One region of the Rahnella sp. NRRL B-41462 genome, then DNA from elsewhere that is predicted to be linked to it. Evidence: predicted binding sites of a transcription regulator. Region 1 holds the regulator's gene; each other region holds the start of a gene.

The links. The regulator CRP, encoded in region 1, controls carbon source genes, mostly activating them, when cyclic AMP is high. The targets are predictions, from matches to a motif close to ATGTGANNNNNNTCACAT.
Region 2: a site for CRP is predicted at 1,294-1,311, ahead of garD (galactarate dehydratase). Genes of this name have one in related genera too.
Region 3: a site for CRP is predicted at 1,096-1,113, ahead of focA (formate transporter FocA). Genes of this name have one in related genera too.

Annotation. Positions count from the first base shown of each region.
Region 1 covers NZ_JYDF01000051.1:60,057-62,334, forward strand. The annotation lists gene UC14_RS13615 (OsmC family protein) at 1-341, opposite strand, end outside; gene crp (cAMP-activated global transcriptional regulator CRP) at 704-1,336, shown strand; gene UC14_RS13625 (YccS/YhfK family putative transporter) at 1,398-2,278, shown strand, end outside.
Region 2 covers NZ_JYDF01000016.1:52,197-54,474, reverse strand. The annotation lists gene garD (galactarate dehydratase) at 1-1,088, opposite strand, end outside; gene UC14_RS05790 (MFS transporter) at 1,640-2,278, shown strand, end outside.
Region 3 covers NZ_JYDF01000036.1:3,182-5,459, reverse strand. The annotation lists gene ycaO (30S ribosomal protein S12 methylthiotransferase accessory factor YcaO) at 1-680, shown strand, start outside; gene focA (formate transporter FocA) at 1,179-2,036, shown strand; gene pflB (formate C-acetyltransferase) at 2,112-2,278, shown strand, end outside.

The DNA.
Region 1 (2,278 bases):
GAACAGTATTTTTCGGCAGACAGGCTGACTGCGCGTTCAACAATCTTATCGGTCAGATCCTTACCGGTGACGATAAAATGCAGATTGATGTGAGTGAACAGACGCGGCGCTTCTTCGCGGCGTTGTGAGGTCAGCTTCACTTCACAATCACGCACGTCATTACGACCTTTTTGCAAAATTGACACCACGTCGATTGCACTACACCCCCCTGCGGACATCAGTAACATTTCCATCGGGCTTGGGGCTTTATCACCCGCGTTTCCATCCATTGAAATCTGATGACCCGATGCAGACTCACCTAAAAATGTCAGTCCTTCAACCCATTTGACACGTGCATGCATGAACTATTCTCCCGGTGAATAAACTTGTCGAAATCTGCTCTCAGAGTACCCTTTCACCTAAAATCTGGCAACGTAACCCGATCGCCATCATGCTGAAGCGAGACAACAGAAGACAGCATCTCAAACCTGTGCTACAAACAAAGCCGAAACATACTTTCCAGTAAATTGCGGTGACGGTTTTTGCGGTTTAAGTACAGAACCCACGGTGATGACAGCAATAAACAGGCTGTTGCACTCCGACATCCGCTTGCAGCATTTCTGGAGAGTTATATGCTGAAAGGGCGCTTTGGATTTGAAGTGCCGTACAGGGAACTCTGAGCCCTGTGATTTTGGGCAGCGATAACAACAGAGGATAATAGCAAATGGTTCTCGGCAAGCCACAAACAGACCCGACTCTTGAATGGTTCCTGTCTCACTGTCATATACATAAGTATCCTTCTAAAAGTACGCTGATTCACCAGGGTGAAAAAGCCGAAACGCTTTACTACATCGTGAAAGGGTCAGTTGCTGTCCTGATTAAAGATGAAGAAGGCAAGGAAATGATACTGTCCTACCTTAACCAAGGTGACTTCATCGGTGAGCTGGGACTCTTCGAAGAAGGTCAGGAACGCAGTGCCTGGGTACGTGCTAAAACTGCCTGTGAAGTGGCTGAAATTTCATATAAAAAATTCCGCCAGCTGATTCAGGTTAACCCGGATATTCTGATGCGTCTCTCCGCGCAGATGGCCAACCGTCTGCAAGTGACGTCAGAGAAAGTCGGCAACCTTGCCTTCCTTGACGTTACCGGTCGTATCGCTCAAACCTTGCTCAATCTGGCTAAACAGCCTGATGCAATGACCCATCCGGACGGGATGCAAATCAAGATTACCCGCCAGGAAATTGGCCAAATCGTCGGTTGTTCACGTGAAACAGTCGGACGCATTCTCAAAATGCTGGAAGATCAAAGCCTGATCTCCGCACACGGTAAAACGATTGTCGTTTACGGCACACGTTAATCCCTCAAAAATTGGCGCGGCAAAACACTGTCGCGCCTTTTTTATGGGCTAAGCTTTACCCATGACGCTATGGCGAAGACTGTTTTACCATCCTGAAGTGAACTACGCGCTGCGCCAGACGCTGGTGTTGTGCTTACCTGTTGGCATTTGCTGGCTGTTTGGCAATTTGCAAATGGGCCTGCTGTTTTCCCTCTGCCCGGCCTGTTGTAACATCGCCGGTCTGGATACCCCGCATAAACGCTTTTTCAAACGCCTGCTCGTCGGCGGTTCACTCTTTGCCGTGAGCAGCCTTCTGCTGCAACTGATGCTCGAAAGCTGGCATATACCGCTGCCGCTGATCATGCTGTCGCTGGCGTTACTGCTCGGCGTCACCGGTGAAATCAGCCCGCTGCATGCGCGCCTGCTGCCCGGTGCGCTGGTGGCGACTATCTTCACGCTGAGTATGGTGGGCGTGCGCCCGATGTGGCAGGCCCCGGTGTTGTTCGCCGCTGGCACAGCCTGGTACGGATTGTTTAACTGGGCGTGGTTTCGTATTTCGGAAGAACAGCCGATGCGCGAAACACTCAGCCAGCTCTATCTGCAACTCGCGGATTATTTCGAAGCCAAGTACAGCCTGCTGACGCAACACACCGATCCCGAAACCGCGTTACCCCCACTGCTAGCCCGCCAGCAGCAGGTTATCGACCTGATTGCCCTGCTTTATCAGCAATTACACATGTTGCCCCAGCACGGACATCATCATCACCATAAGCGGCTATTTCAGCGTTTTCAGGTGGCGCTCGATTTGCAGGAGCACATTACAGTGAGCCTGCATCAGCCGGAAGAAGTGCAGAAACTGGTGGAGGAAAGCCATGCCGAAGCGGTTATCCGCCGAAATGCACAGGTGATTTCCACCCGTCTTCGGGTGATTGCCGACGATATTCTTTATCACCGTTTATCCGG
Region 2 (2,278 bases), on a different contig from region 1:
CGGTCGGTCTGTCCCAGCGACAGATAATTATCGTACCAGGCCATTTCTTCCAGCAGACGTTTACCCACGTCGACGTCCGCTGCACGCGGTGTCAGCAGATGGATAGCGTCGCGCACTTCTGTGACTTCTGAAAACATCACTGTTGCACCGCAGCGCACCAGCAAATCCGAAGCGTAACCGACTGCCGGGTTGGCGGTGACACCGGAGAAGGCATCACTGCCGCCGCATTGTGTGCCCACAACCAGATCGGAAGCCGGACAGGTTTCGCGCTGGCGGCGGTTCAGGCGTTCCAGATGAAATTGTGCGACCGTCAGGATATCGTCAACCATCGACTGGAAACCGACATGTTGCTCATCCTGCAAACGCACAATGTGCGTGTCATCGAGTGAAATCGCCTGCACATCCGGCGTGCCTTCCAGCAGGCGCTCGGGTTGCAGCTTCTCACAGCCCAGACCGACCACCATGACTTCGCCGCCAAAGTTCGGGTTCAGCGCCAGATTGTGGATGGTGCGGATCGGGATAATGGCCGCAGGGGCGTTAATCGCCACACCGCAACCGTACAAATGATTCAGTGCCACGACACCGTCGACGTTGGGGAATTTCGGCAGCAAATCACGTTCAATGATTTTCACTACGTAATCCACTACGCCCGCCACGCAGTGCACACTGGTGGTGATTCCCAGCAGATTTTTGGTGCCGACGCTGCCGTCGGCATTGCGGTAGCCTTCAAAGGTATAGCCTTCGAGTGGTGGCAGCGCGGGTGGCACACGGGTGGCCAGCGGCAGGCTGTAAAGTTCAGGGGCGACCGGTAATTCCACCAGGGATTCATCAATCCAGCTGCCCTGCGCGATATCCCGTACGGCATAACCAATGACTTCTCCGTAACGAATAATATCGCCGCCTTTAGCAATGGGTTCTAACGCCACTTTATGGCCTTGCGGAATATGCTCAATTAATTCCAGACCGTTCGCAAATCGGGTGCCGGCTTTTAAGCCGTTGTCATTCACAATAATCGCCACGTTATCGCTTTCATGAACTTTAATAAAAAGCGCTTCGGTAGCGTGTTCTTTATCTTTATTACGTGACATAACTGTCTCCGCGTTTATTAAACATCCCGGAACAAAAAATTCCGGTAAATTATCTGAAGTTGACGCTCAATAATGTTCTTGTAAACATGCTCTGGTAATACAGGGTATGGCATCCATTATAAGGCAGTCTTCCGGCAACCTCATTGTGCAACTGACCAGCTTTTTGCCCGATGAACGTCATTCTGTGTGGCAGGTGACAGAATAAATGTGATGTAAATCACCCTTTGATTTGAGCGGTTATCGGTTCCGCACAATCTGTGATTCTCCTCCCACACCGATGTGTGGATGCAAAAGAATAGTCACAATCAACGGGGCTATTCTTGGGCGAATGCACAGTGTTATTTCGTGGCCTCCTTTTTATACTGTATTGGCCCTCTGAAGGTGACGTTGAAAGTAATACAGGTAAATTTCAGGCGATCATAAATAAAGTGTTTATTGCCTGTTTCGAATTAAGACGCTGTACGGCGAATAACCACAGGTGAACGAAAAACGTTATTTCAATAACGGTGAGCTCCCTGAAAAATTTTCGCATTATGACAATGAGGGTCACCATGAACATTCAATCTCAGTCCGGGACAATCGCGCAAAGTAAGGTACGGACCCATATCCGTTACTATATTTTGCTGATTATCTTTTTAATCACGGCGGTGAATTACGCTGACCGCGCCACGCTCTCTATCGCGGGAACCGAGGTCGCGCGTGAGCTGGGCCTGGATGCTGCCGACATGGGACAAATATTTGCCGCGTTCGGCTGGGCTTATCTGATTATGCAATTGCCCGGCGGCTGGCTGCTGGACAGATTTGGCTCCAAAAAAGTGTACACCTACAGCCTGTTCTTCTGGTCGCTGTTCACCCTGTTGCAGGGTTTTGTGGGCTGGTTCCCGCTGGCGTACGGCGCACTGACGCTGTTCATGTTGCGTTTCATGCTCGGTTTCTCCGAAGCTCCATCCTTCCCGGCGAACGCCCGTATTGTGGCTGCCTGGTTCCCGACCACTGAACGCGGCACGGCTTCCGCGATTTTTAACTCCGCACAGTATTTCTCACTGGCACTGTTTTCGCCTTTGCTGGGCTGGCTGACTTATGCCTGGGGCTGGGAACATGTTTTCATCGTGATGGGCGTGCTGGGTTTTGTGCTGACGCTGGTGTGGATCAAATTCATTCACAACCCGCCGGAACATCCACATATTTCT
Region 3 (2,278 bases), on a different contig from region 1:
TCTTTGATAAAGAAGATGCTGAAGTGTATATCGCCGATTACGAACATCTGGATGTATACGCCTGCCGCATTATCGTTCCGGGCATGTCTGACATTTATCCTGCCGAAGATTTATTGCTGGCGAATAACAGCATGGGCGCGCATTTGCGTGATCAACTGCTGGCGTTGCCGGGCAGCGATCTGCCAAAAGAAACCTATCTTGAGATGATCACTCAACTCGACGATGAAGGTCTGGATGACTTTACCCGCGTTCGCGAACTGCTGGGGATCGCCAGCGGCAAAGACAACGGCTGGTACACGCTGCGTGTCGGTGAGCTGAAATCTATGCTGGCTCTTGCCGGTGGTGATTTGGATCAGGCGCTGACCTGGGCTGAATGGGCGCATGAGTTCAATTCCTCGGTGTACAGCGATGAGCGCAACAACTATTACCGTTGCCTGCAAACCCTGCTCCAGTTGTCTCTGGAAGAAGATCGCGAGCCAGCCCAGTACTACAACGCTTTCGTGAAAATGTATGGTCAGAAAGCAGTTGAGGATGCTTCGGCGGCCATCAGTGGAGAAGTCCGTTTCCACAGTCTGTTTGCAGTCGACCCTGAGCTGAAGGCCTTGCCAGCCCATCAGGCGCTGCTTGGTGCATACGAAAAGCTGCAAGTCGCCAAACGTCGTCACTGGTCGAAAGCCTGATTCACTGACACTTTGAAGCGATTAAAACCGACGGGATTTCCTGTCGGTTTTTTTGTTTATAAATTCGCTATCAGTTCACTATAAATCCTAAGCTTCTGCTGCTGTATTTGTCCGCAAAAGTTTGACTCGACCATCAAAATGACGTGTAATTCCGCGCGAAATAATACCCGCTTGTCATTTTTGCGAGAAAAATATAGCAATTATTTTATAAGTTAATTGAAAGTGAAATTTATAAAATCAAAATAACGATATTTATTAACACTGAATCCTTTGTATTAACTGAAATCTGAAAATAAACGCTTGCTTTCTCAACTTTATTTGCAAAAATTAAAATCTTTTTATTCGTTTATTTTCAATTAATTACCCATAAAACCACCCCTTTGGCAGTCCATTAAAAACCACCAAAAACCCCCTCATATGATCCACGTCAATTTTTACGTTATACTGCTTTGCTAGTATCTCGTTGCGCAGTGCATAGCCCTGAATAAGAGAGTTAATGTGAAAGCTGACAACCCCTTCGATCTCATTTTACCCGCCGCGACAGCGAAAATTGCTGAAGATGCTGGCGTTTATAAAGCCACCAAACAGCCGTTAAAAACATTCTTTTTAGCCATTACTGCTGGCGTCTTTATTTCTATTGCTTTTGCTTTTTATATCACCGCCACTACAGGCACCGGTACCGTCCCTTATGGCCTTGCAAAACTGGTTGGAGGCATCTGCTTCTCTCTGGGTCTTATGCTGGTTGTCGTATGTGGTGCGGACCTGTTCACGTCCACTGTACTTATCGTCATTGCGAAAGCCAGCGGTCGAATCACCTGGGGGCAATTGGCGTGCAACTGGGTCAATGTCTATATTGGTAACCTGGTCGGCTGCTTATTCTTTGTGGCTCTGATTTGGTTCTCCGGTGAATACATGGTTGATAACGGTTTGTGGGGACTGAACGTTCTGCAAACTGCTGATCATAAAATGCATCACACATTTATCGAAGCCGTATGTCTGGGGATCCTCGCAAACCTGATGGTTTGCCTGGCGGTATGGATGAGTTACTCCGGCCGCAGTCTGATGGATAAAATGTTCGCTATGATTTTACCGGTCGGCATGTTTGTCGCCAGCGGCTTTGAACACAGCATTGCTAACATGTTCATGATCCCTTTAGGCATCGTAGTGAAAAATTTTGCGACACCAGAATTCTGGCAGGCTGTCGGGGCAACACCGGCACAATTCGCAGAGCTGAATATCCCTAACTTTATCATAGACAATCTCATCCCTGTGACCATCGGTAACATCATTGGGGGTGGTTTGCTGGTAGGGTTAACGTACTGGGTCATATATCTTCGCGATGAGAAACACCACTGAAACAATGTGGCAGTCTTGTTACGACAGTTTTACACGTGATTTTTAAAGAAATCCAAATTAGAAGGTAGGTGCAAAATGTCCAAGCTCAATGAAAAATTGACCAACGCATGGCAGGGTTTTAGTGCTGGTGAATGGCAGAATGGCGTAAACGTCCGTGACTTCATTCAGAAGAACTACACACCGTATGAAGGTGATGAGTCCTTCCTGGCTGGCGCTACCCAAGCGACAACCACCCTGTGGGA